Linked DNA regions of Spirulina subsalsa PCC 9445. The protein of the gene in region 1 interacts with the protein of each later gene in a pairwise test. Links are inferred from orthologs where the notes say so. Each region holds a gene or a part of one and is shown on either strand. Other genes may lie near its edges.

Region 1 (16,256 bases):
CCACGACCCCATAGAAACTGTCATTAACTGCTAACCAATTTATAGGAGTGAGGGTGTGCCAAAATCTAGATATCTCTTGGTTGGTTCCACAGAACCGTATAGTGGGAAGTCCGCCACCATTTTAGGACTCGCCCATCAACTTCGCGCCCAAGGCCTCTCCATTGGCTACGGAAAACCCCTGAGTCATGGCGGGGAGGAGATGAACGAGGCCGGGGAAGATGAGGATGTGCAGTTTATTCGCCAAATCCTTAATCTCACTGAACAACAAACCCAAGTCCCTTTACTGTTTTTAGATGAACCGACGGTCAAAAAAGGGCTGCACCACGAAGCGGGGAGTTATTATGTGGAACAACTTCAAAGCTCTTTAGCTCAAGTTGAGGGGGATTTAGTCCTCTTAGAAGGTTTAGGCACAATATCTGAAGGACGCTTATTTAATCTCTCACTCAAGGACATTGCCGCCCACAGCCAAGCGATGGTTCTGATTGTGGCGCGCTATCATTCTCTCTTGTTAGTGGATCAATTGCTGGACGCTCAAGATCAACTAGGCGATCGCCTCTTTGGAGTCGTGATCAATGATATCCCGCCCCAAGAGCAGGAAGCGGTGAAGCAACATTTACAACCGTTTCTGGAAAATCAGGGGATTCCTGTTTTAGGCATGATGCCCCGCAGTAGTTTGTTACGCAGTGTCAGTGTGCGAGAGTTAACGAAACAGTTGGGGGCGAAAGTTCTTTGTCGGTCGGACCGGTTAGATTTAATGGTGGAACGTCTGACCATTGGGGCGATGAATGTTAACTCGGCACTGGAGTATTTCCGCAAGGGTGAGAATATGGCCGTGGTGACAGGAGGCGATCGCAGTGAACTACAAATGGCCGCTCTGGAAACTTCAACCAACTGCCTCATTTTAACCGGACACACGCCCCCTCAAGATTTTATTATTAACCGGGCGGAGGACTTGGAAATTCCCATTTTGTCGGTGGATCTCGATACCCTAAGCACCGTGGAAATTGTCGATCGAACCTTTGGCCAAGTCCGTCTCCAAGAGTCAATCAAAGTCCATTGCATTCGCGAACTGATGGCGGAATATTTCGACCTTCCGCGCTTCATGCAGCTGCTTCAATAGAACGTTTAGCCTCTCGCCAAGAAGGGTTTTTTCAGTAAACCCTAATTCGTCTCGGTTGTCCAGTGGAGGTAAACCCCCAAATGGCTCTCTTGTGTTCAGGGCCATAACTGAGATGGATGGGACGAGTCACCTCGTAAAAATACAAGGAATCAAAGGGGAGTTGAGCGTCTAAAATCCACTGCATCACCTGATCACTTCCCACCCCTACCACCCGAAAATCACAGGCGGCTCCGAGGCGATCGCAAAAATAATTCCCCTTGCGATTGCGTTCGTGCGCCATGTGTTGATCCCGACTGGGATCAATACGACCGTTTTTAACCCCAGTTTGGGGGTCTTTTTGGTTGAGATAACGCTTTAAATCCGGTGAACAGAACCCATAGGTGAGTTGCAGGCGATCGCGTCCAAAATGCCGGGTAATGGGATCCAGTAAGTAGTAATTCAAATCCTTTAAGGCCTGCAAGGACTCCTCTGCTTGGGGAAAAGGATTAATCTGAGCCGCATATTTTTGATAAGTTTGGCTACAAGTGCAGAAATCCCCCAAGGTGAAAAATTCCCCCAAGGGTGTAGAACTATCAAAAGACCCCGATTGCACCATGACTAATGTTCTCCCCCCTCTTCCGCATTTTGGCGGATCGTTCTCCGTATTTTTGCGGATACAACTCCCGGTTTAAAATCGGGCAAATTTGACCAAAAATCTTGACAAGAGAAAAAAAAGGCGGATTTTGGCGACGAAAGCACACAAGGAACCCCCAGATCAGAAAGAGAACCGACGACTTGCCGTGTTTCGTCTCGGTTCTCTTTACTGGTTCGCTCCTCACACTTATACAAGATAACCAATCTCCCCCAGTTTGTCAAGATTTCCGTAATATCCCCGTGAACAGGGAATTTTAAAGAGGGTTTGCTGAACAATATCAGGTGCTAGACCCAACAGGGGAACAGATCCTCCAAAACTGGCACAAGTGCCTATTCCCGACACCTGACACCCGATTCCCAATGCTAGAAAATTTAAGCATTATTGGGATTCAAGCGAATCATTTCCCAAGTGACATAAGTCCCGATGGGACTCCAAAGCAAATAGGGAACGAGGAGGAGGGTGGCGGTAGGATTAACTGGGAAAACCAACAGGGCGAGAATGGCACCGAAGAGGGTACCAGTGGCACCAATAAGAGTTCCGGTCAGTAAACTTTTCCAATTACACATTAAGGGGGTGTAACTCATGATCGTCACTTCAACGAGTAAATATCCCCCCATCAACGGCCAAGATTGGGCCGTTTCCCACACCAGATAAGCAGACCACACCCCAAAAATCACAATAGTTGTCCAAATTAGGGGAATCGCCCACTCAAAGGTCAACCAGGGGGGGCGACGGAGACGGTTAAACCAGCGCCGCCCTTCTGGGGTGGTGAGGTTGCTAATTTGCACCACGACGAGGGCAATCAGTCCGATAATTAGCCAACTGGGAATAGGCATAGACCATCACGATTGCAGAACTTGGGCTTCTCTCACCCATTTTTGCACTTCTTGGACGGGGGGACATAAATCTCGCCGTTGGAGGGTAGAGACTTGCATCCGGAGGATTTGACGGTGTAAACGGTGAACGGGGGTGTGGGCGAGTTGACTGACGGAGGCAATGCCGGAATGTAGGAGGATGCCACAATATTCACATCCGACACTGGGTAAGCGGGATAAATCCGCCATAGCCACCCATTTTTTCACCTGTTGGAGGGGCAAATGGAGTTGAGTGGCGATCGCATTACATTGTTCAGGAGTGGTTCCCTCATTCAGGAGGGCGGCGGTTGTCTCTAAGCCCAGAGACTGGAATTGACGGTGTAATTCTGCGTTTAAACCGGGCAGTTGTTCGAGATCCCAACTACAGGCTTGGATGGTGACTCGATTGGAAGCAGCAGGCATAAGGTTCCCTCAAGGAATATCCCATTATTGGGGCAGGATGGTTAAATCCAAAATGGGCTGATGGGTTAAGCATAACCAATGACAGACGAAAAGATCCGGTTTTTGGATATTTAGGGAGGCGATCGCGCATTCTGTGGGGAAGGGGAAAAGCCGATCAAAGACAATCCCTGACCCGTTAAAGGCGAATTGGAGGGTATAAACAGCCGGGGGAGCGTTCAAGTGGTGTAACAGTTCGTAGGCGAGATGATAGAGGGGTTGACGTTGATCATCGGGGAGATCCACAGGCTGCACATAACCCTCATTTTCCCGTCCGATCACTTCCCCATAGAGGGGGCCTTTAATGGTCCAGACAATGGGCAGCCAATAATCGCCCTTGCCTGTTTCATAGTCCAGTTCCGTTTCCACCCATTGCTGTTGTTCCGCTAAGTCCTGACAGGCGAGAAAAATACTGGGGGAGGGGAGGGGTAATTCTGGGGGAATGTGTAGGGTGAGGGGACAGTAGACTGCATCCAGATCCATGTCCAGATCCTCGGGGGTAATCAGGGTAATTTCTGCCTCGGGTTCTAGGGAGGCGATCGCTTCTTTTAACGCCAAAGCATGGGGCAAGGGGGGAGCAACTTGATCACAAACAATCAACACTGGCGGCATAAAAACACCTAAAAAGAGGGGCTGAATTTTGCCCCTTTAAAATACCATGCTGTCCACCCGCTTACATGGTGCCGAAACTGGGAATCGGACCGGGTAAACGACGGGAAAAACTGGGCAAATCCACCTTAGAGGTGTTGCGACGAGTTTTCACCGCTAACCGATAGCTAACACTTTGTAACTCAACGTGAAGTTGTCGATTTTCCCGTTGTAGACGTTCGATTTTCTCCCGCACAGGCTCCATCCGTTCCGCAAATTTGCGACGGTAAATTTGGGGCATTTCTTGCAGGGCTTGTTCTAACATCCGACTGCGATCGGTTAATTCCTGCACAGACTGGCGGAGTTGATAAATTTCTTGATCCCGTACTGCAATCTGCTGTTGATAGAACGTGACTTGTTGTTCTACTTCTTGCAGTTGTTCCCGCAACATCCGCATTTCTGCCTTGTGACGCTCAGAAACTTCGGGCTGGGGCATAAAGTTAGTGTTGCCTTTGACCAGTCGGAAGAGTTCTTGGGATAACTGCTGAACCAGTTGGTCGCGGAGTTGAAGTTCTTCTCGAAGGCGAGAGACTTCACTTCTTAGGCTATTGACATTGAGATTTTCTGTAATATTCACGGTTGCTTTCTGCTCCGATCTCAAAGATGTGTAGGCAAGGTGTGGGAGGGGATTGTACCGCTCATTTTAATGTCTTTTCACCTATTTTGCATCAAAAAATGCAGCAATAGGGAACGGGGGGCAGGGGAGCAGGGGGGCAGGGGGGCAGGGGGAGATGTATATTCCCTATTCCCTATTCCCTCCCTCAATTCGATCCATCACAATATAAGCAGGGCGCTTGCGCACTTCATCAAAGACGCGCCATAGATACTCCCCAATGACCCCTAAAAAGATAAACTGAAAGCCACCAATAATCAGCAGAACAATCATTAAAGCAGACCAACCCTGTAGAGTAATTTGTAGCGTTAAACGCTGAACAATGACTAGAATTCCATAGAAAAACCCTGTTGTTGCTAAAATAAGTCCTAAAGCTGTACAAGCGCGAATGGGGAGATAGGAGAACTGAGTAATTACACTAACCGCTAACTCTACTTTTTTCCAAAAACTCCAGCCTGACTTGCCAATTTTGCGCTTTTGACGGTCATAAAATATCTGGGTTTGGCGGAAACCACTCCAGAGGATTTGTCCACTAATATGGGAGTTTTTTTCCTGCATGGAAAGTAATACATTGGCAACGGGACGATTAATCATAAACATATCGGCCCCTGTTTTAGGCCACTCTGACCAAATTTTGTTCATTAAACGGTGGAACATTTGGGAAAAAAGCCGATCTAAAAAATGATCCGCTCTGGTACGACGAACCGCCCAAACTACATCATAGTTAGCTTGAATAATATTAAAAAACTGGCTAATTAATTGGGGTGGTTCTTGTAAGTCTTGAGCTAAAAATGTGATATAATCTCCTTGAGCGTATTGGATGCCTGCAAGGATGGCAAGATAAGATTTAAAGTTGCGAGCTAACCGAATTGCTTGGAAGGAAAAATGCTCAGGCTTTAGGTTTTGAACGAGTTTAAAGGTGTTGTCTTTAGAGCCATCATCGACAAAGACAATTTCGGTTTTAAACTGCTCTTGATTCTCTTGGGCGAGGGTTTCTAAACCTGCAATGAGGGGAGAAAAAAGTTTTTCAGCGTAATAAAGGGGAACAATTATAGAAACAGTGGGCAATATTGAGGAGGTAGCGAGGTTTATATTCATTAGCCAATACAGTATCTACAAAACTTTGTATCTTGTTTATTAATGCTATAGATTAAGCTACAATTTTTAAAAAATCATCAAAATTGCGAATATAATCGGCTTCGGAGTAGGGATGAGAGGCTAAGACAACGAGGGCGGAATTATTACGGTGTACTAAGTCTCCCCAGAGTAAGGGTTTTTGATAAAGTCCAACGGTGGGATCGTTTAGAACAAAGATTTTCTGCTCATAACCATCGGTTAATAAAACCTCGACTTCTCCAGATACACAAACTAATAGTTGATGGTGTTGATGATGGGCGTGTCCGCCTCGTTGTTGACCGTTAGGACAACCATAAACCCAGTAGGTTCTAGCAATGGGAAAAGGACAGGTTTGATTACCTTCAGCCACGGCTAAATAACCTTGTTCTGGGGTGCCAAAATGAGGAAAACGGAGGATTAAGTCGTCATGGAGGGGGGAGGGATTACGCGCTGTAAAAGGTGCGGATTTGTTCAATAATGTAAGTCTGTTGTTCATGGGTTAAACCGGGATAAAGGGGTAAACTTAGTTCTTGTTGGGCGATTTGTTCGGTTAGAGGGAGATGGACGTTTGCCCAGGGGTAATCACGATAACAGGGTTGTTGGTGGGGGGGAATGGGATAATGGATGAGGGTTCCTACTCCTTGGTGGGTGAGAAATTGTTGCAGGCGATCGCGCTCCGGGACTAAAAGCGGGAAAATATGATAAACACTGTCTGGATTGTAGGCGAGAACCTGTAAGGGTAAATCCTGCAAATTCTCAATATAATACTGTGCCTGTCGTCGTCTCTCTTCGTTTCGTTGTTCCAATTGCTGCAAACGGCAGCTTAAAATCGCCGCCTGTAGTTCATCTAAACGACTGTTCCCTCCCTCAATCTCGTTATGATACTTACGGGGTGATCCATAATTCCGCAAAAGTTGCACGGTTTCCGCAATCTTGGGGTTAGATGTAGTCACAGCGCCCCCATCTCCCAAACAGCCAAGGTTTTTGGTGGGGAAAAAACTAAAACCACTGGCATCTCCCCAACTCCCTACTCGTCTCCCTTCCACTGTGGCCCCATGACTTTGGGCGCAGTCATCGAATAAGAGTAAACCATAGGAGCGAGCAATTTTTGTTAGTTCTGCCATGTCTGCGGGCGCGCCGTAGAGGTGAACGGCGAGGATGGCTTTAGTTTGGTCATTTAGGGCGTTTAAAACCTGTTCTGGGTCAATATTGAGGGTATCTAGACGGGGTTCGACTAAAACGGGGGTAGCACCGAGGGCGGTAATGGCGAGGAGGGTGGCGATGTAGGTATTAGCGGGAACAATAATGCGATCGCCTTCTCCAATTCCTGCCGCCCGTAACATCATTTCTAGGGCTTCTAAGCCATTCCCCACCCCCACACAATACTCAGCTTGACAATAGCCCGCAAAGGCCTGTTCAAAGGCTGTTACTTGGGGGCCGAGGATATACCACCCCGATTGAATCACTTCGGCAGTAATGGCCAGCAGTTGGTCATGATCTTGATAGGAGTGAGTGAGGTCAAGATAGGGAATTGAAGGGTTCATCATTCAGTCGTTGAGCCATTGCAACCAAAAGATTCAGCCTATCATAGGACTTGTTGAAAAAGTCCGGGAGTTGGGAGTCAGGAATCGGGAGTCGGGAGTCGGGAATCGGGAGTCGGGAATAAGTCTTAATTCCTCGTCTCCCCCTCTCCCTCTCTCCCCCTCTCCCCTGCTCCCCTCCCCCGTTCCCTAATCCTTAGTACAGAAAGCCTAATTAAAATCCAAACGAGTCTACAATGTAAGATAGAGAATCTGTTGCTATTGTTGCCCCATGTCCTACGAACCCCTGCATCACAAATATAGACCCCAAACCTTCGCGGAATTAGTCGGACAAGAGGCGATCGCACAAACCCTCACCAATGCCCTCAACACCTCCCGCATTGCCCCCGCCTACCTCTTTACCGGACCGCGAGGCACCGGGAAAACCTCCTCCTCCCGCATCCTCGCCAAGTCCCTCAACTGCTTAAAATGCGATCGCCCCACCCCCACCCCTTGCGGTCAATGCGAAACCTGTCGTCAAATCACCCAAGGTTCCGCCATGGACGTGATCGAAATTGACGCAGCCAGTAACACCGGAGTAGACAACATCCGAGAAATCATCGAACGCGCCCAATTTGCCCCCGTCCAATGTCGTTACAAAGTATATGTCATTGATGAATGCCATATGCTCAGTGTTCCCGCCTTTAATGCCCTCCTCAAAACCCTAGAAGAACCCCCGCCCCGCGTCGTCTTTGTCCTCGCCACCACCGACCCCCAACGGGTTTTAACCACCATTATTTCCCGGTGTCAACGCTTTGACTTTCGCCGTATTCCCCTCACCGCAATGGTCAAACACCTAACCCAAATTGCCCAAAATGAAGCCATTGCCATTGCAGCCGATGCCCTAACCTTAGTCGCCCAAATTGCCAACGGCGGTCTAAGAGATGCCGAAAGTTTATTAGATCAACTGAGTCTTTTATCTGGAGAAATTACCGTCGAAAAAGTCTGGGACTTAGTAGGAGCAGTGCCAGAACAAGATTTATTAAAGCTCATTCAGTCCATCCGTAGTAATCAAGTTGAAGCCGTTATTACCCAATGTCGTCATCTCATGGATCGGGGACGAGAACCTCTCATCGTCCTACAAAATCTCGCCACCTTTTACTTAAACTTACTCCTAGCCAAAACCTCCCCCCAAAATTACCATTTAGTCCCCGTCACAGCCCCCACTTGGCAAGCCCTCTGTGAAGAAGGAAAACATTGGCATCTCGAAACCATTTTACAGGGACAACAAAAACTCAAAGACAGTGAAATTCAACTCAAAAATACCACCCAGCCCCGTCTGTGGTTAGAAGTCACCCTCTTAGGTCTGTTACCCTCTGCTTTAACCCCTCCTCCGGCTTCCCCTCAACCTACTCCTCGGGTACAAGCACCCCCTACACCCACCCCCCAAACCCCACCCCCCAAACCCCACCCCCCCCAAGAAGAGAAAATCACCAAGGGAAAAGCAGATATTGCCCCCGCTGCCCCAAACCCCAAACCCCAAACCCCTGCTCCGTCTGCACCCTCTGCGGCCGCAACCGAAGAGGAAATCCTCCAGCGACGAATTCAACAATTCTGGCAACAGATTCTAGACCTTTTACCATCCGCCCCGAGTGCCTTATTGAAACAACATTGCACCATCCTACACTTCGACCTAGAAGATGGTGTGGTCTATCTTTCCATACCTAGTCCGGGATTATTGAAGATGGCTCAAGCACAAATCAAAGACATTGAACTTGCTTTTGAGAAAGTTTTTCATCAAAAACTCAAAATCCAGTTACAAATCACGCCCAAATCCCCTCCTCCTGCTGCCACCTCATCTCCCAAAGTGACACCACCCCCCGTTTCTCCTCCCCCAGCACCAGAACCCCAGAATGGGAATGGTAAGCAATTTACAGGAAATGGCGCATCCCGTCAGGTTAATCAGAACCATAGTAGTAGTCCTCCCGTCCTCCCCCCCAAGACTCCCCCAGCCTCCCCCCCCACTCCTCCCATTATGCCAACCACAGAGGAGGACGACGAAGAAGACGACGAAGACATGAAACAAGCCCTGCAACAAGTCCTCAAAATGTTTTCCGGTGAGATTTTGAATTTAGAACAAGAGATTCTCCCATCCACTGGAGGCCTAGTCACCGTTACAGATGACCCCGAATTTATCCCCGATAGTGACGAGGAGCGAGAAGACCCCGAGGATATGCCATTCTGAACGCAAAAAAAAGAGGGGACTGGCTGCTATCTCTAACCCGTCCCGCTAATTCATTCAATCTCAATGAGAGGAGAACACTCCGTTCACTATAACCTTGTTGAAAATATATGTCAACTATATTGATAAAAATTCTCAACTTAAGGCACAATCAGTTTACCGCGCCTCCGCTCCCTATTCCATAACTCCCCAATCCCCCGATGGAATAAAAGCCGCCCAATAAATTAGTGCCAATATTTGCGATCGCGTCGGTGCCGATGTAACCCAAGTTGCCCAAGGCATTGGTTTAGACTCCCGCATTGGCACAAAATTCCTCCAAGCGGGGTTAGGTTGGGGGGGATACGGTCGGAATTATTTAGACCGCGAGGCCGCAGAAGTGGCTGGTTTCCGCTATGTCGGGATTGGTCATTAAGTCCTGAATATTCCACGGTTTTGGATGTCAATAACCGGGTTTCTGTCGAGGAAACCCGGTTTCAAGCATGAGGTCAGAAACCGGGTTTTTAACAAAAATGTTGCAAAATTCCCCTTCCTCGCTTGCAGGGAGGGGATGGATAGCAACCCAGCAATATACTGAGCGACAGCGAATCCATGCTAAGATAAATAGATCTTGACCACTAACTCCCAAAGCGAAAACCAAGCTAAAAAGGGCTGTGTTGCAAGAGAAAATTTGGGTCTTAGGAACTAGGACTTCTGCCTGGGGAGGGAAGATAAGACTCGCTATATTTCGGTATAGAAAGCACTTCCCATTGAATCAGGAAGCTCCATCCTCGCGCCTCGGCAGAGTGGGGTAGTTCACCACAGCTTGGAGGCACTCATGAGAGAATGAACGCAACCCGGTTTCTTGCTGTGGTTAGTCTGTGTTCCCCAAGTGGTTGGTGCGTCAGCAAGATCACAGTTCTTGGTTATGTCACCTCAATTATTCGGTCAACGCACCCTACCGCGCCCTACTCTGTTCTAGATTATAAGCTAATACCAATAATCTTTAAAAATGAATCAAAAATATAACTCATTTAGAGATTATAAACCAGATGGTCATAATTGGATCACCTTAGCAAGTGGTGAGTATTACCCAGATATTTTAAAAGATGCTTGTGATTTGTATCAGCCCGTATTAGTGTTATTTGGGCAATTGGTTAAATCCTCTGAATCTTCCATCAGATTATACGGTCTTATTTCAGAAGTTAATAGCCAATGGATGAGGGTACAACTTTGTAGAGTTTTTCGGAAATATGTTAGTCCTTCAACACCTGTTGAGATGCTAAAAAAGAAGAAAAAAGCTAAAGAAATTGCCGAACAGTTTGGACATAAATTTAGACCAATCCAAGAAGTGCAAGCTTCATTTTCATCTCGTCCGGTACGGGATGAGGCTTTATGTGCTTTGTTGTGGGAATATAAAGACAGAGGGAAAAAAGGTTATGATTTAACGCAAAGATTATTTGATTTATTTCGCAGTTATTTTCCTGAGTTGAATATTCAGGGACCAGAGAGGGCAGGCAAAGATATTCTATTAGGAGATATTTTCCAAGATTATCCTAATCCTAAACGTCCTGTAGATTTCGTTATTTATGATCAGGAAAACACAGTTTTAGCTATTGGATTAGCAAGATATGATTCTGATCGGGGTGGCGCGCAGGAGGATGATCGTACAGGTGGTTATAACAATTGTGCAAACGAAATATTAAATTATACTCAAATCCATCAACTCAAAACCAAAATACTTTTTATTAACGATGGGCCGGGTTTATTATTGGGTTCAATGTGGGACGATTATTCGTCAATCGAAGAAAGTTGGACTCAGAAAATTATGGTGCTTACGTTAAGAATGATTCCCGAACGTTTAACCATTGAGTGGCTATATTCTTAATAATGTAGGAGGACAACACACATGGCTACAGGTATTTCTAAAACAAAATGGACAGGGGACACTATTTGCAATGAAGAGTTCATGCAAAACCCATCAATCCCTTCTCTGGCTTACAAAGGTAAATTATCTGAATCTGACATTTTAGATTTACCTTATGAAGACGCTTTACTATTTAAACAAATTGGCAAGCCTTACAACCAATTGTATTATGGGGATAATTTACCCATTCTTTTATCTTTTCTTAAAAACAACGAAATCAAAGGCAACATAAATCTGATATATATTGATCCACCTTTTGCGACTAAAAGTGTATTTCAATCTCGCTCTCAAACTGACGCTTATTGTGATTTGTTGGCAGGAACTAATTATATTGAATTTATGAGGAGACGGCTAGTTGTTCTCCGAGAACTATTAGCAGACAATGGCTCTATTTATGTCCATTTAGATTCTAACATGATTTTTTATATCAAAATTATAATGGATGAGATTTTTGGAGTTCAAAATTTTAGGAGTTTGATTACCCGAAAAAAATGTAATCCTAAAAATTACACCAAGAAGAATTACGGAAATATATCAGATTTTATTTTGTTTTATACAAAATCCGATAATTACATTTGGCATCGTCCATTTGACCAATGGACACCAGAAAAGGCAAAAAAAGAATATCAATATCTTGAAGCAGAAACAGGTCGTTATTATAAAAAAGTACCGATTCACGCACCCGGAACAAGAAATGGTGAAACGGGTCAACCTTGGCGGGGTATGAGTCCTCCCGCCGGAAAACATTGGCAATTTAGCCCAAAAACTTTAGATGAAATGGATAAAAGGGGTGAAATATTTTGGTCAAAAAATGGCAATCCAAGACGGAAAATATATTTAGATCAAAGTCAAGGTATTCCAGTTCAAGATATTTGGTTAGATTATAAAGATCCTCATAATCAAAATATTAAAATCACAGGTTATCCTACGGAAAAAAATCCTGATCTGTTAGCAAGAATTATTCAAGCATCTTCTAATGATAATGATTTGATTCTTGATTGTTTTGCCGGATCAGGTACAAGTTTAGATATTGCTTCTAAGTTAAATCGTAAATGGATTGGTATTGATCAAAGCTTGGAAGCTATTAGAACAATTATCAATCGCTTTAAAAATGGATGTGATGTTATGGGAGATTTTGTCAGTGCTAATTGTAATAGGGAGGTCAAGAGAAGCCAACAATTATCAATTTTTGATAACAACATAAATTCAAAAAATACTGCATCAAATTTTACTGTATATTCTCTTAAATCCTTACAAAGTGACTTGTTTGATCTGGAAATTTATGAGGAATAAGCTGTGGGGGAGAGTGGTCAGACTTCGACCGCTTGGAGTTGTTCGAGTGCTTACAGTTTAGTAGAGTGTGTCAGACTTAAAATTGCTCTTCAAAGTCTATGAATTTTCCGTCTGACGCACCCCACCCCTAAAACCCTAAAACGGAGCTAACAACTGTTTATTTGTCTCGCCAGTCTCCAGTCGCTAGATTAACGTTATCTCGCTGCTTTAAGTAATCGTTAATTGACTCAATACCCGACCCTTTTATAGAGGGAAGGAATGGGGATTTTGGAAGGTCAAATCATTCAATCTTCCCGATTTTAAGAGATACGACGCTTTTTCACAATTCGTTTAAACCCGCTATATAGCCAACCTACCTGAGTCGTGCAAAAAAGGTTTGCCTGTAATCCAGATAGGACAATAGCCTAAAGTTCACGTTTCATTAGGATCAGCTATATATTAATCCTACTACCGTTAATAATAGTACTAATAATACTATTAATACTACTACTGTTTTGATTAAAAATATTAATAATTTAATTAATCCTTCTACAATCCCTCCAAAGTTTCTGATAAACAAAGAGATTGGATCTTCTTGGTTAATCCAGGCTATTATAATAGTTGTTCCACAAAATAAAAGTGTCAACGGAAAAATATATAGTTCTGGAATCCCATAAAGCACCAAGACTTCTCCAGCACACCCCTCCAACACTACAGTTAGACCAGTTACAGTCGTGATTTCTCCACCTTTTTCACTCGACATACACCTTTTTCACTCGACATAGTTGTTCCACAAAATAAAAGTGTCAATTTCAGTTATCTATTTTAAGCAATCAGAAGTTCTTCGAGTCCCATAGACGCTAGACCTTTTGCCACTAGACCCGTAATTCCCAATGCGGCAATGCCTCCCAACATTCCCCAAGGCCCCCCTAAAATGGCTAAAGCGGTCGTAATTGCGGCGGCACCGCTTAACCCCGTTGTGGCCATTACAATGGTTAGAATGACCGCAGGAAGCCCTAATGCCGCTATCTTATCAATAACTTTGTCCATTTGCCCCAACCTTTGAACTTTGCTCTACAATCTGATTCTTCCCCTGTTATAATCCCGTTTACTGACCGGAAATGTCGGCACTTTTTCCCCGACATTTGTAAAAAAACATTAAAAAAGTCGGAATAAATCGGATAATGTCGGAATAAATCGGCGTATAATAAGTAAAACTTTTGGTTTCAAGTATGGACACAGAAAAGCTTGTCTCGCTAGCCGACCATCTGGTTTTCACGCAAACAGGGAAACACCTCACCACCCTACAAAAAACAATTCTGCGTGAAACCTTCGGGAATCAGCCCTATTCCCGTATTGCCCGAGAATGTAAGTTTACTGAAGGTCATATCAGAGATGTGGCTTCAGACTTGTGGAAAATACTGTCGGATGGGTTTGGAGAGAAAATAAACAAATCCAATGTTTCCTCAATCCTAGAACGGGCAGTTTTTGCCTTTAACTCGCCCACATTCGGCGATAATACACAAATTCAAGAGTTTAATTTTTGCCCCGGCACCCATTCTACTGTACCGGACTCTACACAAACCCCCGAACCCACAACCTTTCCCTGCAAAACATACCTGATTAGTACCCCAGAAGTTCCCCAATTCTTTGGACGCACTTCAGAACTCGACACCCTGAAACAGTACATCCTTAACCAACATTGTCGCCTCATCACGATTCAAGGACTAACTGGCATCGGGAAAACGGCCTTAACTCTGAAACTCCTTGAAGAAATTCAATCCCACTTTCACACTATCTATTACTCTAGTTTGCGCTTTTCCCCTCCCCTGACGGATACCCTCACTTCCCTCCTAAAATTCCTCACGGAAACAGAAACGACTCCCCAAAACCCAGAACTTCAACTCCATCAACTGCTGGAATATCTGAAACAATACCCCACCTTGATTATTTGGGATGATGTGCAGCATCTCCTGAGTGCAGAACCCGGAGGACAGTGGAAATCGGAACGGGAAAATTATGAGTTTTTGTGCAAAGTGTTGGGGGAGGTGGCACATTGTAGCTGTGTGCTGTTGTTGAGTTGGGAACAACCGCTTACAGTGACGCAGTTGCAAAGCTGCTCCCCTCGGGTGAAGTCCTTGTCGTTGGGGGGTTTGGGAAAGGAGGCTGAGGAACTTTTGCAGGCAATGGGACTCCGGGAGGAGGACTGGCAAGGGTTAATTGAAAAGAGTCAAGGGAATCCCCTGTGGTTGAAATTAATGGTAGATAGGATTGAAAAGCGGTTTGAGGGTAGGGTGCAGGAGTTTTTGTCCCATCGTTCGCTACAGTTGGATAAATGTTAAATGGGATTGATAAAACCCCCATTGGGGATGAGGAAAATGATGCAAATCCTATCAGCTTATCCAGAGAGCGCGTTAACATGAGAGGAAACGAGCAAACCCATGCAATCGCGCTACCATGACCCCAGCTATTAAACCCATTACTGATGCAGCATTAATGCAACTCAGTTCCCAAAATCCCGAACTGAGATTTGAACGCAATGCCGATGGTACTTTAATCACAATGCCACCAACTGGAAAAATTTCTAGTAATCGAGAACTAAAAGCAGGTGCTTATTTATTCGCCTTTGTAGACTCTAATGAGTTAGGAGAAGTTTTTAGTTCGAGTGGGGGGTTTATACTTCCTAACGGTGCGTTATGCTCTCCTGATGTTGCTTTTATTGCCCGACAACGCCTACCAGAGGGATGGGATACTGGAGAAGACGAATTTTGCGATATAGTCCCTGATTTTGTCATTGAAATTCGTTCTAAGACGGATAGTTTAACTAAGTTACAAGCAAAGATGGCAGAATATATCGACAATGGGGTGAAATTAGGATGGTTAATCGACCGCATCAATCGTCGTGCTTTTGTTTATCGTGGTGATGGTTCGATTACGCAATATCCAGAGAATGTAATGCTAGAAGGAGAAGATGTGATTCCGGGTTTTACCGTCGCTTTGCAAAAATTGTTGTAGTCGTAGTAGGGTGGGCAGTGCATCAGTCTCCTGGGAATATTCTTCAATTAGTGACGTTTATTTCATAACTCCCCAATCCCCCGATGGAATAAAAGCCGCCCAATAAAAAGGATGTTGATAAACTTCACCTTCTGCTAACGCTAACTGAACTAAACGTAAGGCTTCACTTCGCCCCTCCCCTTGCAACAGTTTTTCATAATAACGCACCATTAAATCCTTAGTTCCCGCATCATCTACACTCCATAAACTAATCACTTGACTTTCTGCTCCCGCTATCACCAACGCTCGACGCAAACCATACACCCCCTCGCCATTGGTGATTTCTCCTACCCCCGTTTCACAGGCAGAAAGCACCACTAATTGAGTTCCCTGTAAGTCTAAATTAGCCACCTCTAAGGCTGTTAAAACCCCATCTTCTTCCCCACTAGACCGTTGATTAAATCCCGCTAACGCTAATCCTGAGCGTAAAAGGGGATTTTCTAACACAAGGGGGGCAGAATCTTCAGAATTGGGTAAGAATTGAGAGGGAAGAATTGCCTCTATATCGGGTAGAAAAAAGCCATGAGTGGCTAGGTGCAAAATTTGGGGAGATTGAACTTGTTTAACTACGGTTTCTGTCGCCAACTTGTCCATAAAAACCTTGACATTTTCTAGTTTTTGTGATACTAATTCGGCTTCTGTCGCGGTATTGGGAAGGGGCAAAACATTCAAATCCCGTAACCCTCGATTAGAGGGGATGGCCATTTCCTCGACTTCACCATAATCTGGATTAGCTAAAATGATGGCTGGATTTTGACTGGGTGGGGTTGCTCCTTGACGGAGTAAATCTCGCCCGGTGGTTAAATAAGTAATGCGATAAT
Region 2 (15,515 bases), 630 kb from region 1 along the record:
CAGGTGGATCGCTGTTTAATTCATACTTACTACCCGGATCCTCTGCCTTGCGTGCCTCTGGTGGCGGAGTATCTTGTCGGCCCCTATCAATCCTTAGCCGCTTTTACCATTCCCGTAGAAGGCAATGCCCATGTCCAGGCGGTATTAACTCAAGATGCAGCCGTTGTCACCCCGAATGTTTACAAGGATCCTCTATTTAGGGGTAATTATGATCTCTGTGAGCAATTAGAGATTAAATCCATGCTGGCGGTGCGCACCTCCTACAATGGCCAACCCAACGGTTTAATTTGTTTACATCAGTGTTGTATCTTCCGGGAGTGGAACAACGAGGATATTGAGTTGATCGAGTCGGTGGCGGCCAGTTTGGGAATTGCGATCGCCCAGGCCTCCCTGTTAGAACAAGAAAAACAACAGAAACTCTATCTTGATGAGCAGAACTATCAACTGCAACGGGAGATTGAGCAACGAGAACGCATTGAGGAACAACTTCAGCAAACCCTCCTCCGTTTAGAATTAGTCATTGAAGCCTCCAATGATGGGTTCTGGGATTGGGACTTTAAGCAACAAAGCATTTATTTCTCCCCCCGTTGGAAAGAAATGCTGGGCTACCAAGATCATGAATTTCCCAACAGTTTGGAGAGTTGGGAAAAAGTCATCCTGCCTGAAGATCGAGTTTTAGCCCTGGGTCTGGTGGAAGACTACAACCAAGGGAGAGTTCCCCGCTTCCTGATGACCCAACGGTTTTATCACAAAAACCGCTCTATTGTATATATCCTCTCCCGTGCCATTCACATCAAAAACGAAGCCGGGGAAGTGGTGCGCATGATTGGCTCCCATACCGATATTACCGAAACCATCAACTTCCAAAACCGCCTACAAGAACAGTTAAACCAACTACAAGAATTTGACCGAGCGCTCCAACAAAGTGAACTCCGCTATCGAGCCATTATCGAAGCCATCCCCGACCTCATGTTCCGCGTCCACCGCAATGGCATTTATTTGGACTTTATCGCCGCCAAAAATTCCCCCCAACTTTTTGACCATCAACGCATTGGCAGACACCTGATGGATGTTGTTCCCCCAGAAATTGCCACCCGACATTTACAAGTCCTGACCCAAGTTCTGAGTAAGCGGGAAATGTGTATTTACGAGCAGGAATTCACCCTCAACGGTCAAATTTATCAAGAAGAAGTCCGCGTCACCATTAGCGGGGACGATGAGGTTCTATTCATGATTCGGGATATTAGCGATCGCAAACGCACCGAAAAAGCCCTGCAAGAAGCCAAAGAAGCCGCCGAAGCCGCCAACTTCGCCAAAAGTCAATTTCTCGCCACCATGAGTCATGAACTACGCACCCCCCTCAACGCCATCCTCGGGTTTAGCCAAATCCTCCATCAAGAGTCCAACCTTAACCCCGAACAAAAAGACTATCTCAGCATTATTCAACAAAGCGGAGAACACCTCCTCGACCTGATTAACGACATCCTCGACCTCTCCAAAATGGAGGCCGGGCAAGTCTCCCTAGATATCGCCCCCTTCAACCTCCATGAACTCCTCGACCTCTTGCACAGTATGTTCTACCTCAAAGCCCACACCAAAGGCTTAACCTTCACCATCCAACGCCCCCCCCACCTACCCCAGTTTGTCCTCGGTGATGCCAGCAAACTGCGACAAATCCTCATGAACTTGCTCAGTAATAGCTCCAAATTCACCCAGCACGGTTATATTACCCTGCGGCTTCAAACCCTACCCAGCCATGATCCCCACCTCATCCCCCTTGAATTTTCCGTCATTGACACCGGCCCCGGCATCGCCCCCCAAGACCTCAATCGTATTTTTGACCCCTTTGTACAAACCGAAGTCGGGCGCAACTCCCAACAGGGAACAGGTCTAGGTTTACCCATCAGTCGCCGTTTTATTCAACTCATGGGGGGTGACATAGCCGTTGAAAGTCGCAACTGGCGGCTAGTATCTCCCCCGGAACACCCTCCTACCCTCGTTCCCTGTCCTGAAACCAACCCCCAAGAAACCTGTTTCCGCTTTTCTCTGTGTCTCCCGACTCCCAAAGAATTTCAGTCCCCCTCCTCTGACACCCCAACCATTATTAGCCTCGCCCCCCATCAGCCCTCATGGCGGATTTTAATTGTGGAAGATATTGCCGTCAATCGTCACCTGTTGCGTTCTATCCTCAGTCCCTTGGGATTCGAGATTGAAGAAGCCGAAAATGGGGAAAAAGCGATCGCCCTCTGGCAAACCTGGCACCCCCATCTCATCTGGATGGACATTCGGATGCCCGTCATGGACGGCTACGAAGCCACCCGACAAATTCGCCAGCAAGAACGCCAACTCCCCCCCCACACTCAGCCCCCCGTTAAAATTATCGCCCTCACCGCCAGCGCCTTTGAACAACAACGACAAGCTGTTTTAGATGCCGGATGTGATGATTTTCTCAGTAAACCCTTCCTAAAAAACCATATCTTAGCCAAAATACAAGAACATTTAGGCGTAGAATATTCTTATAGTAGCAACTCCCTTGTGACCTCAGAATACGATAGTCTAGAAGTAGAATTAACTAAAGTTCAACCCTCATCTGATGCTTGGATTGCCCAACTCCAACAACAACCACAGCCTTGGCTCAAACATTTTGAAGAAGCTGTGAGCATTGCGGATGAAGAGCATATTTTTTCCTTGATCCAAGAAATTCCTTACCCCAATTCAGAACTGGCTGCTAGTTTAATACAATTAGTCAAAAACTTTCAATTTGAGAGAATTCTCGAAGCCACGGCTCAACTTTTACAACAATTTGACAGACCCTCGTCCTAATTCAAGGGAAGCCTCTAATGGTTGCTCATCTCCCAACAAACCAACCGGATATACTAATCGTTGATGATACCCCAGAGAACTTGCGTTTACTAGCGACTATGTTGGAGCAACAAGGTTATAAAGTTCGTAAAGTTATTACAGGGGAAATGGCCTTAAAAGTTGTTCAAAAGACCATACCCGATCTCATTTTATTAGACATTGGTTTACCTAAGATGAACGGTTATGAAGTTTGTCAGCAACTGAAAACCATGCCCGAAATCGAAGACATTCCAGTTATTTTTTTAAGTGCTTACAATCAAGTTGAGCAGAAACTACAAGCCTTTGCCGTTGGGGGAGTTGATTATATTACAAAACCGTTCCATATTGCCGAAGTTCAAGCAAGGATTGATACCCATTTACAACTGAGGTTTTTACAAAAAGCTCATGCTCAATTGGTCGATGCGCTTCAAGAAAAAAACCAAAAGCTTCAAGAAAAAATTCAAGAACATGAAGCAGAAATTTTACGTCGTCATGCCGTTGAAAATGCCTTACAAATTGCGAATAAAAGGCTCAAAGACATGGCTCATTATGACAGTTTAACCGGAGTTGCTAATCGGAGAAAATTTGATAGCATTGTAGCACTAGAATGGCGTAGAATGCTGAGAGAAAAAAAACCTTGTTCTATTATTTTATGTGATGTTGATAACTTTAAACCCTATAATGATACCTATGGGCATCAAGCCGGAGATGAGTGCTTAATTAAAGTCGCCCATATCATTAAAGTTCAACTCAAGCAGTCCCATGATTTAATTGCCCGCTATGGTGGAGAAGAGTTTATTATTTTATTACCCAACACAGACCAAAATGAAGCCGTGACTGTTGCACAAACCCTCTGTCAAGCGGTTTTTGAGCTTAAAATCCCCCATTGTGCCTCTTCTGTTGTTCCCTATGTCACCCTCAGTTTAGGAGTAGCTACCCAAATCCCAGATACTCAATCTCGGATAGAAAACTTAATTTATAAGGCCGATAAAGCCCTTTATGTGGCTAAATCTGAAGGGAAAAATCAAGTTAGATGTTATGAACCCTAGTATTAAGATCGTAAATATTCCGCATCAGACTCCGGTAAAGAAGGATTAATACTAATCCCAGACCCAATTTCAAACCCCGCAGGTGTAGTTAAACGGGGGCGAATTTGACAATACCAATGAACTTGAGGTTCTTCGGCTTTATAGCGAGCGGCCGTATTAATGACATAATTATAATCGGGGTTGTTTAATTTGGTCTTTAACTGCCGTAATACTCGCCTTAAAATAGCCGCAAAATCGACCTTTTCCGCGTCCGAAATACTGCCAAAATCAGCCTGGTGAACCTTGGGCATAATCCAGATTTCAAAGGGAACATCGGCCGCAAAAGGGATAAAAGCAAAAAACAAATTGCTTTCGGCAACTATGCGCACTCCCTCCCGTTTTTCATGGGCTAAAATCTCACAATACAAACATTTTGACCAAGTATCATAATAGCGTTGTGCTTCCTGTTCAGCATAGCGAATATGTTGGGGAACCATCCCTGTAACAATAATTTGGGAGTGGGGATGTTGTAAAGAAGCCCCGGCTTTATGGCCATGATTGCGAAAAATAATCGCCATCATATTCTGATGGGCTACCATTAAATCATAATAGCGTTGATGATAGGTTTCTATCACAATTTCGACCTCTTGTAAAGGCATTGTTGCAATATCTAAATGATGTTTTGGACTTTCTACAATTACCTCATGGCAACCATAACCGGGCATAGATAAATAAATCCCATCGAGTTGGCGGGTAGTTTTAGCATCTGGTGTTAAGGCGGGGTATTTATTGGGAACAACTCTCGTTTGCCAGCCCGTTTTTTGCGGATTGGCAATTTCTAGAATCACTACTTCAGAAGATGCTTCAGAAAAGTTACAAAAGGGGCAGTGCGGGTCATAACAAGGGGGTTCGATGTGTAAACTTGGATCTTGTTGAAAGTCTTGGGGACGTTGACGACGACTGGGGGAAAAAATAACCCATTCTTTGGTAATCACGTTTAGTCGGATGTGACTGTTATTCATGATATTTTGTCCCCTTGAAAAAACTAGCTCACGTCGGCTAAATGTGAATGAGATGCCCTTTATTAGAACTAACTTTTTTAGGATTTCCTGTCTCCTCTAAATGATATTGCAGGAGGTCTAGACCTTGTTCAAAAATAGTATCAATGGGTAACATTTTCCCCTGTTGAGTCATAAATTTATGGTCTTTCGTTGCCTGAATGATTGAACCATTTTCTAAGGTATATGCAAAAACTTCTTGTTCCCCTCGCTGATGCCACTGGGCAATGGGTTGAGTGTAAATGAAGCCATTGGGATCAACGCTATAAACGTGACAGTGCAAACCCTGCTCTACAATTGTACCGATTGCGATCGCGCCATACTCCACGGTGATAATTTTTGTATCATAGCTTAAGCAATATTCAGCAAACTTAACCATTTGATCAAACAAATGTTCGGCAATCGGTTGAGATACCCCGTTTTTTGTTGCCCCATCAATGAAAATCTCCCGATGTTTCTGCATCTCAGACATTTTCTTTTTCCCCATCGCCCGACGGAGTAAGTCTGCTTGGCCTAAACTATACCCCGCTAAGTCTTGGGCTGTCTTCATAATTTGCTCTTGATAGACCAAAATCCCATAGGTTTCCTCTAAAATAGACTCTAATAAGGGATGTTCATATTGAATGGCTTCTCGTCCATGTTTGCGGTTAATAAAATCAGGAATTAACCCCGCATCCAACGGTCCCGGACGATATAAGGCTAAAATAGAAGAAATATCTTCAATGCCAGACGGTTTAAGGTCTTTAACAATTTGTTTCATCCCTTCAGATTCCACCTGAAAGATCCCCTCAAGTTGCCCCTCTTTAAATAATCCGTAAGTTTTTTGAATATCTGGGGGCATTTTTTTCACATCCCCTTTATTCAAAATGCGTAAGGCTTTCCGTTCATCTAAGGGCAGTTGATCCACATTTAAATGAACCCCCCGATTTTGCTCAATTAAATCGGCAGCTTTTTGAATAGTGGTCAGATTCTTTAAGCCCAAAAAGTCCATTTTGAGCAATCCTAAAGATTCTAAATTCTCCATTGAATATTGCGTAATAACAGCCCCTTCATTGTTCTTTTGTAAAGGGACAACCTCATCTAATGGTTGAGAGGAAATCACTACCCCAGCCGCATGAACGCCAAAGGTTTTATTCGTTCCTTCAATGCGGATAGCCATATCTACCCAGCGTTTTACTGTGGGATCTGTGTCATATTTTTGCTTAAATTCTGGGCAAGGTGTCTCATCAGAAACCATAACCTTTAAACGGGTCGGTTTTCCCCGAGAAACGGGGATTAATTTGGTCATCATATCTGATTCTGCGTAAGGAATATTTAGCACTCGTGCCACATCTTTTAATACTGCTTTGGAAGTCATGCGGTTAAAGGTGATAATTTGCGCTACATTCGCCTTGCCGTATTTCTCCGTCACATATTCAATCACTTTATCCCGTTTTTCAATACAAAAGTCTGTGTCAATATCCGGCATAGACTTCCGTTCTGGGTTTAAAAATCGCTCAAATAATAAACCATGATGCACGGGATCAATATTGGTAATTTTCAGGCAATAAGCCACTAAAGAGCCAGCCGCAGAACCTCGTCCGGGTCCTACAGGAATGTTATTATCTCGGGCATATTTAATATAGTCCCATACCACTAAAAAGTAGGTCGAGAAGCCCATCTGCTGCATCATTTTAAGTTCATATTCGATGCGCTCTTTATAGAGGGTGGGGACTTCGGAACGATGACGACAATTAAGGCGTTCTAGTAAGCCTTGCCAAGTGACCTCTTCTAAGTAACTATCGGGGGTATGATTGGGAGGGACTTTGTAGTTGGGAAGGCGGGGTTCTCCCATGATTTTGTAGGGTTTAATTTTCTCAGCCACCGCGATAGTATTGGCGATCGCCTCTTCAATCACATCATCGCTCAAATGGTCACGGAATAAGCGTTTCATCTCTTCGGCAGACTTGAGGTATTCAGTGCCGCTATAGCGCAAACGCTTGTCTTCTGTAATTAATTTTCCCGTCTGAATACAAAGCAGCGCGTCATGGGCTTCTACGTCATGACAGGAGATAAAATGGGAGTCATTGGTGGCAATGATAGGAATATCTAATTCTTGGGCAATTTTCACGATTTCGACATTAACAATCCGGTCTTCTGCCGAACCGTGATCTTGAATTTCTAAATAATAATCTTCTCCGAAAATATCTTTATACCACTGGGCAACTTTACGGGCTTCTACTAGGTCATTTTTTAAGATATTTTGCGGAACTTCTCCCCCTAAACAAGCACTGGTGACAATTAACCCGTCGTGATACTTTTCTAATAGGTCTTTGTTAATACAAGGTCGGGTAAAGATGCCTTTCCCTTGCATTCCTTCGAGGTGAGAGATTGTGGTGAGTTTGACGAGGTTTTGATAACCTTGGGTATTTTTCGCTAAAACGACCTGATGATAGCGTTTATAACGTTTTTTCTTGTCCTCTATTTGACCATTAATGACATACATTTCATTGCCAATAATGGGTTTAATCCCTTTATTTCGACAGGTTTTAATTAAGTCAATGGCCCCGTACATCACCCCATGATCGGTGAGGGCAATGGCAGGCATTCCTAATTCTACGGCACGATTCACTAAAGCGGGAAGTTGAGACGCTCCATCAAGGAGGCTATAGTCACTATGAATATGTAAACCAACAAAGGACATAAGAATTTGATTAGTAATTAGGGAACAGGGAACAGGGAACAGGGGAATTGGGAATGGGGAATTGGGAATGGGGAATTGGGAATTGGGAATAAGTAATAAGTCTTAATTCCTCCTCTCCCCTGCTCCCCTGCTCCCCCTCCCCTCAAGCCAAAACAGTCGGGAAATGACTATACCCCAATTAGTGACTAATGGACTCAATACAGTTTCTCCCTTGGGCTTTAGCACGATAGAGCGCTTGATCTGCCTCAGCAATTAGGATATCTTGGGCTTTTTCTATCCGGGGGACATGGGTAGTCACCCCAATACTCAGGGTAACAAAAGGACTAATGGGGGAGGAAATATGAGGGATTTTAAGGGAGTCCAGATGTTCCTGTAAACGGATGGCCACTTCCAGCGCCTCGGTGTGGGTGGCACGGGGGAGAATGATGGCAAACTCTTCCCCTCCATAACGGGCGACGAGATGCTGGGGATTCTCAATAACGCTCTGCATGGCCCGGGCAACCTGTTTTAAGCACTGATCCCCGGCTTGATGACCGTAGGTATCGTTATAGTATTTGAAATGGTCAATATCGCACAAAATCAGGGACAGGGGGGCTTGTTCCTGTTGTAAGTGTCCCCACACTTGGAGGATATAGTCATCTAGGGCGCGACGGTTGGCGACTCCGGTTAAACTGTCTTGGGTGGCAATTTGGCGGAGTTCTTGGTTGGCTTGTTCGAGTTGTTGATAGAGTTGGGATTGATGAATGGCGATCGCAACTTGGGAGGCCAGTTGACGCAATAAGTCCATTTCACTGTTGAGCCACTCCCTCGGACTACTACAATGATGGGCAATCAGCAGTCCCCAAAGATTTTCTTTCCGCACAATAGACACGACTAAATTGGCCTGCACGTCATAGCGGCGTAGCATTTTACGATGGCACGGTTCTAGAGGGCTATGTTCCACATCGGAGATGGCCGAAATGCGATTCTGACGATAGAGGGGGGCGCACTTCACCCGGAAACAGGGATCCTTGATACTTTGCCCTAACAAAGACTGCCACCCCTGCCCCACCGATTCTACAACCACCTGCCCATCCCAATCGGGCTTAAATTGGTATAGCATAACCCGATCGGTTCCCAGAAAATGGCGAATTTCTCGGACAGTGGTGTTGAGAATATCCTCTAATTTTAGGGAGGAGTGAATCTGCTGGGCAATTTGGGCGGTGAGATGTTCCCGTTGCGCCTGTTTTAAAAGGTCTTGCAAGGCCGGATGGGTACTAATTATGTCCTCTTCCCCGGTGTCGTGGGCGTTAAAACGGTACTGTAAGCTGGCTCCGTTGGCACAGTTTTGTAAGAATTCCGTGGCCGCGGAGGAAGAGAGGGGGGGACTAAATAAGTACCCTTGTATTAAATCACAATTAACCGATTGTAAAAACTCTAGTTGTTGCAAGGTTTCCACCCCTTCGGCGAGGACTTGTAATTTCAAGCCATGTCCCAAGGCCGCGACGGTTTTCACAATGGCGGCATCGGTGGGATCGGTGATTACATCTCGCACAAAGGACTGATCCACTTTCAGGGTATTGAGGGGAAAATGCTTGATGGCATTGAGGGAAGAATAGCCGGTGCCGAAGTCATCAAGGGCGACGGTGACACCGAGATTTTGTAAGTATTGCAGAATCGTAGTCGTTAATTCCACATCTTTGGCGGCGGTGCCTTCGGTGATTTCTATTTCAATGGCCGAGGGGGGGGTTTCAGTTTCGGCTAAAATCCCGGTGATGGTGTTGAGAAAGTCTACTTGTTGGAATTGTCTGGCGGAGACGTTAACAGCAATGCGTAGGTGTTCCATGCCGAGACTTTGCCAGACTTTATACTGTCGGCAGGCTTGGCGCAAGACCCATTCCCCCAGATCACAGATTAAACTACTTTCTTCGGCGAGGGGGATAAAGTGACAGGGGGAGACTAGACCGCGCTGGGGATGGTGCCACCGGATGAGGGCTTCCATTGCCATCACTTTCCCGCTTTTCAGGTCAATTTGCGGCTGGTAATAAAGCTGAAAATGATTGTTAATCAAGGCGGAACGTAAATCCGCTTCTAAGGAGAGGGGATTGAGGCGATCGCCTAGGGCCGCCCGATAAAACTGATAGGTGTTCCGGCCTTGCTGTTTAGCGTTATACATAGCCGCCTCCGCATGGAGGAGCAGGGTTTCGGGATTGGTGCCATCGAAGGGGGCTAAGGCCACCCCCATACTCAGGGTAACGTAAATGGTCTGACCACTGAGAAAAAACGGGGCTTGGAATTCTTGACTAATATCCTGACAGAGGGTTTCGATAATCTCGCTTTCGGCCTGTTTGATTTGTCGTAATAAACACACAAATTTGTCTCCACTCCAATGGGCAAGGAGATTTTTCGGGGGGGCAATGTGTTCTTTTAAGCGTTGGGCGACTAAACACAAGAGTTCATCGCCCACCCGATGGCCTAAGACTTTGTTCACCTGTTTGAAACGGTCTAGGTCAATGAAAATCACGGCCACCAGTTCATGATTGAGGTTACTGTTAATCAACGCGATCGCCAGTTTTTCACTCAAAAATTGACGGTTCGGCAGTTGCGTTAGGGCATGATAACCCCGTTGGCTGACTCGTAAATGCTCAATTTGCTGCTGGCGTAGGGCTGTATAGATTTGTTCGGCCACCCGTTTAATCAAGAGATAGTCGTCTTCTAGCCAAAAATCCACCGCTTGATGGTCCGTTTCCAGCCAAGGATCAAAAGAAGAACGGGGCTGGCGTTCCCCTTGGGTGCGTTCTGGATTGCCAGCCCAATGGATTTGGCGATCGCGCCCTCGCCGAAAAATACTCAAATGTCCTACATACTCATAGCCTGACTGTAAACCCACCCCCAACAACAGCCTTGTTGAAGTGTTCCAAAACGCCGTTTTCAAAACCTCTGGGGCTCCAGGAGACAACAAATCAATACTCAGGGCCGGAAAGTGCAACGGAACTGTCACCGCCTCTAAAGGGGCCGCATCTAGCAGATTCTGCCAAGTCCGTTGTACCACCTCATGAGCCTCTAAGGGATAATCCCCCAAGATATAACACTGGGGCTGAATCCCCTCTAAATAGCCATACCAAGTTAAACAGCCCCCGCACCCCCCCAAGGCCTTCACCACTTTCTCTAGAACCACTTGCCAACAGTCTGTTTCTCCCCCATGGATCAACAACTGGCGAATCTCCAGCAACAGGTTTTCCTCTTGTTGCGCCCGGTGTTGATGACGGATGGCCTGTTCTCGGGTTAAAAACCGTTGTAATCGTTCTAGATAAAGTTCCAGTTGGGCTAACTTCTGTTGAGGACTCTCGGGAGGGGGCGTGACATAGTGAACAATGACTAAGCCCCACAAAGATTCCTGTTCTGCCCAAGCTAAGGAAGACGATACCGCCACCCCCTGACTAATAATCACCGGGATGGTCAGGCAAAACTGGACTCCCAAATGTCCCAAATATTCCACATGACAAGGATCCGCCGTAATCGGCGGATGAGTTACTTCCCGGCGTTTTTGGCTCAGGGGGAAATAAACCGCCTCTTGGGTGATGGTGTTGACTTGGACCCCCTGGCGATTTTCCAAAAACCGTACCCGTGAGGTGGGGGGAATATCGGCGGCTGGAAAATGTAAGTTTAACAAAGAGGGCAACACCGGACGGGCAGTCCGACAATCCGGGGCGTAGTTAGGGCGTGCGTTCGCTTCACTCACCACCACTCCCACCCCATCCGGTTGGAAGGCTAATAAATTAACTCGGTCTGCGTCTAGAAGCGCCCTTATTTCTTGCACGGTTACTTGACGTAACTTCCATAAAGACTGAGCCTGTCTAGACGACTCAGCATTTTGCATAAACTTCAGAAAATCTTAGAATGAGTGTTTCACCAGAAGATAGGATGATACCTTTAAGGCTGCGCTTATCTTCCCTTCCAATTGTGACATACTCTTTTCCCTTCTGTGTAGACCCTAGAAAGGTCGGGCGTTTTCTTCACGCTTCTTAATCTGTACCCATCTTCTCCATCTCGTTCTCATGATACCAACTCCAGATTTTCTTGCCTCCCTCAATCCCTCTCAACGACGTGCGGTCGAACATTTTTGCGGCCCTCTTCTCGTGGTTGCCGGGGCCGGATCTGGCAAAACCCGAGCCTTAACCTATCGTATTTTTCATCTCATTAATCACCACAAAGTTCATCCCGAAAATATATTGGCTGTTACTTTTACCAACAAAGCCGCTCGGGAAATGAAGGAGCGCATTGAACGGTTATTCAGTCAGAAAATAGCCCTTGAAAAGTATCAAAAGCCCTTTGATGCCCTCACCCCCCCAGAACAAACCGCTCTCCGATCTAAAGTTTATCGAACAGTGATTAAGCCTCTTTGGATCGGGACGTTTCACAGTCTTTTCTCTCGCATCCTCCGCTATGATATCAATAAATATCGAGACGAGCGAGGACGCACGTGGAAGCGCAATTTTTCCATTTTTGATGAATATGATGCCCAAACTTTAGTCAAAAACATTACGACCAAACAACTCAACTTAGACGACAAAAAATTCAATCCCAAAATGGTGCGTTATACAATTAGTAACGCGAAGAACTTAGGACTATCTCCCCAAGACTATGCCCAGGAGAATCCTGACTATCGGGGTCGAGTTATTTCGGATATTTATGAAGAATATCAAAATCAGTTAGCCGCGAATAATGCCCTAGATTTTGATGATTTAATTCTTGCCCCCGTGCGCCTTTTTCAACAAAATGAGACGGTTCTAGGCTACTGGCATCAACAATTTCGCCATATCTTGGTGGATGAATACCAAGATACAAACCGGATTCAATATGATTTAGTCCGTCTCTTAGCCACCAATGGAGAACCCGACTCAAAACAGTGGAATTGGGAACAGCGTTCTGTGTTTGTGGTGGGAGATGCGGATCAATCGATTTACTCCTTCCGTATGGCTGACTATACCATTTTGTTAGGGTTTCAAGAAGACTTCGGAGATAACTTACCCGATGAGGAAACCCAAACGATGGTTAAGCTGGAAGAAAACTATCGTTCCCGAGAAAATATTCTGCAAGCGGCGAATTATTTAATCGAAAATAACACCCATCGGATTGATAAAATTCTCCGACCGACCCGAGGAAATGGGGAACAAATTTATATCTATCAGGCGCGTGATGAACAAATAGAAGCCCGTTTTGTGGTGCAGCAAATTGTCGCCTTAACGACAGAAAATCCCGAGTTAAACTGGGGCAGTTTTGCGATTTTATATCGTACCAATGCCCAATCCCGTAACTTTGAAGAAGTCCTACTTCAGTCGAAAATTCACTATTTGATTGTGGGGGGGCAAAAATTCTATGACCGCAAGGAAATTAAAGACGCTCTAGCTTATTTACGGGTGATTGCCAATCCGGCCGATACGGTGAGCTTATTACGGATTATTAATACCCCCCGACGGGGTATAGGACGGACTACCATTGACCAATTAATGCAGGCCGCAACGGAGCTAAATGTCCCCCTGTGGGAGCTTTTGAGTGATGAAACCTCGGTAAATGCGATCGCCTCTCGGGCCAGCAAAGCGATTCATGAATTTGCCCAAATGATTCAAAAATACCAAGAAGCCAGCCAAGAACAAAGCGTAGTAAAGATTCTTGATGGCATTATGGAAGCATCAGGGTATTTAGACAACCTGCGGAATCAAGAAACTGAGGAAGCCGACAACCGCGTGAAGAACGTCCTAGAGTTGTATAATGCCATGACTCAATTTGAAGAAGAAAATGAGGACAGCAGTTTACAGGCCTTTCTTGCCAGCGCCTCCCTCGCTTCCGATTTAGATAATCTCGACGAAGAAGCCAGCCGGGTGTCCCTAATGACCCTCCATTCCGCCAAAGGTCTAGAATTCCCCATTGTCTTCCTAGTGGGGATGGAGCAAGGTCTATTTCCCAATTCACGGGCGATTCAAGATCCCCTCTCTTTAGAAGAAGAGCGCCGTCTCTGTTATGTCGGCATTACCCGCGCTCAAGAGCAATTGTTTCTCACCTATACCCAAGAACGTCGCCTCTGGGGCTATCGAGAGCCAGCCTTTCCCTCCCAATTTCTCGCCGAATTACCGGAGGAGTTAATTAGCACCAATGTCCGCAAAGCCCGTAAAACGCGCAAAAGTAAGGCCTCTAAGACTCCTTCAGAGGAGATTGTCTGGGCAGTAGGAGATCAAGCGGTTCATCCCGTCTTTGGTTTAGGGGAAGTGACCCATATCTTGGGTAGTGGGAAAAAGACTAATCTGGCGATTCAGTTTGATATTGGTCGGAAGATTATTAATCCGAAAGCCATCGATCTGATCAAAATGGAATAGGAGCGCAAGGAGCAGCCGTGGTAGGGGGAGAGTTCATCCATTCCCCCTTGCAGCGAGCTAGAAAAAGGGGGGAAAATTCCCCCCTCTTTCGTCGTAGCACGGAAACCCCGCCGTTAAATCAGAGATTCCAACGGCGGAATCTCAACTAGAACTTGCTCCTAGAACTTAAAGGTCGTGCGGAGTAAAGCCCCCCAAACCGCACCATTCCGAGCATCCCCTTGGGGATTCAGGATGGTGAACAATCCGGGCGCAATCTCGATGTTATCGTTCACCGGGAAACGATACTCTAAATTCCCCAAGTAGGAGGCATTGCGCACATTAGGACGGTTCTCAATGTGGCTGGCGTAGGGCAGTTGACTGAAACCTGTCACCAAAACAGCACCATCTCGACCTAAATCCGGGAAGGCTAAGTTAATCCCCCAGTTCCAGATGTCCGCGCTCCGACCTTTCACTAAGGCCGCTTCGGTAGCTTCCCCAATGGCGTTGGTATAGCCAAACCAACCACTTAAGTTCATCGCCCGACCAACATCAACACTGGCGGCAAGGTGGTAATGGTTGCCAGAGGTGGCATTCTGACCAAAAGGAGTCCGAGAGCGATCGCCAATGGTGCTCAAATTCACGGCACCACTAGGAGCATAGGTACGGGAATAACCCAACGCCATACTAATGTTCGATAACTTGAAGCTCAACTGCACAGGCAGAGCATAACTCCCCCCAAACAGCCCCTCATCCGGCTCATTGGCATTGGAGGCAAAGTAACCAATATCTAACGCCAAATTATCGCTCAACTTGATATTAGCCCCCACAGCCGCCCCACCAGAGCCATGAGTTTCAAAGAAAGCGGGATTATGAAGCATCCCCAGAGGTAAGCTATCTTTGCTGTAAGGACTGGTCGTTGAAGAATTAATGATGTCATTAATACTCATCCCAGTAGCCCCTACATGGAACCGGATGTTCCGTCCCAGAGGGAAGTAGTACCACAACTTGCTCAGTTCAACATTATTGTTGCTGTCGCCATAACGGTCAGGACGCAGGCCATCGGTGCCAATATTAGCAACATCGGTTAAATTCCGAGCGTTGCGCGCTTGTAAACGAGTGCGCAAACGGTCAGACCCCACAAAGCTAGTATCAAAGTTTAAACGCGCCCGATAGGAGAAAGCCAGATTACTGTCCATTTTCTCTTGACGGGGAGGTTCGCGGAAACCCACCTCAGAAGCAATCACATTCCCCGCCGCATCTGTAACTACGGTGTCACCCAATGAACCATTATTGCTCTGACCATTGGCAGACGTTCCCGTGATAAAGGTGGGGACGGCTCGTTTCCCAGAAGGAACATCTAAGTTAAAGACCACTTCCCCGAGTAATTTGGTAGTAGTGGAGAACTGATTATCTTCCAAGAAGCTAGTCCGAGACTCTAAGTTATCAACGCGAGTCCCCAAGGTGACTAATTCCGCTTCAAACTCTTGCAAGAGACGACGCAGGGTTTCTAAATCTTCACGAGTGACAAACTCGGCAGTCGTTTCAGCAATGATGCGCTCTAGCTGCTGTAAAC

Evidence for each region.
Region 2: the proteins of SPI9445_RS0109585 (region 1) and SPI9445_RS0106725 interact in binary tests that used the Escherichia coli proteins (3 or more experiments, as listed by UniProt). The link is inferred for Spirulina subsalsa PCC 9445 from one-to-one orthologs.

Annotation. Positions count from the first base shown.
Region 1 is NZ_JH980292.1:2,050,071-2,066,326, forward strand. What follows is about bases 6,747-9,732. They hold SPI9445_RS0109585 (DNA polymerase III subunit gamma/tau), read left to right. Parts: upstream 6,747-7,256; coding sequence 7,257-9,209; downstream 9,210-9,732. Other genes in these bases: SPI9445_RS0109580 (DegT/DnrJ/EryC1/StrS family aminotransferase), read right to left, coding at 6,747-6,991. Outside these bases: SPI9445_RS0109540 (phosphotransacetylase family protein), read left to right, coding at 56-1,120; SPI9445_RS0109545 (hypothetical protein), read right to left, coding at 1,152-1,715; SPI9445_RS0109550 (TspO/MBR family protein), read right to left, coding at 2,126-2,590; SPI9445_RS0109555 (DUF4332 domain-containing protein), read right to left, coding at 2,597-3,031; SPI9445_RS0109560 (hypothetical protein), read right to left, coding at 3,056-3,679; SPI9445_RS0109565 (Npun_F5560 family protein), read right to left, coding at 3,741-4,292; SPI9445_RS0109570 (glycosyltransferase family 2 protein), read right to left, coding at 4,458-5,426; SPI9445_RS0109575 (WxcM-like domain-containing protein), read right to left, coding at 5,479-5,919; more of SPI9445_RS0109580, read right to left, coding at 5,888-6,746; SPI9445_RS0109590 (hypothetical protein), read left to right, coding at 10,195-11,070; SPI9445_RS0109595 (site-specific DNA-methyltransferase), read left to right, coding at 11,092-12,402; SPI9445_RS0109600 (hypothetical protein), read right to left, coding at 12,830-13,144; SPI9445_RS25045 (hypothetical protein), read right to left, coding at 13,207-13,431; SPI9445_RS26970 (helix-turn-helix domain-containing protein), read left to right, coding at 13,614-14,723; SPI9445_RS0109620 (Uma2 family endonuclease), read left to right, coding at 14,839-15,396; SPI9445_RS25055 (CHAT domain-containing tetratricopeptide repeat protein), read right to left, coding at 15,454-16,256. UniProt on the Escherichia coli protein: Part of the beta sliding clamp loading complex, which hydrolyzes ATP to load the beta clamp onto primed DNA to form the DNA replication pre-initiation complex.
Region 2 is NZ_JH980292.1:1,418,626-1,434,140, reverse strand. What follows is about bases 4,729-7,937. They hold SPI9445_RS0106725 (trans-splicing intein-formed DNA polymerase III subunit alpha N-terminal partner DnaE-N), read right to left. Parts: upstream 7,611-7,937; coding sequence 4,929-7,610; downstream 4,729-4,928. Other genes in these bases: SPI9445_RS24605 (diguanylate cyclase domain-containing protein), read right to left, coding at 7,789-7,937; galT (galactose-1-phosphate uridylyltransferase), read right to left, coding at 4,729-4,891. Also shown: SPI9445_RS29135 (PAS domain S-box protein), read left to right, coding at 1-2,823; SPI9445_RS0106735 (GGDEF domain-containing response regulator), read left to right, coding at 2,841-3,890; more of galT, read right to left, coding at 3,893-4,728; more of SPI9445_RS24605, read right to left, coding at 7,938-11,469; DNA helicase PcrA, read left to right, coding at 11,648-13,963; SPI9445_RS0106710 (iron uptake porin), read right to left, coding at 14,122-15,515. UniProt on the Escherichia coli protein: DNA polymerase III is a complex, multichain enzyme responsible for most of the replicative synthesis in bacteria. This DNA polymerase also exhibits 3' to 5' exonuclease activity. The alpha chain is the DNA polymerase catalytic subunit.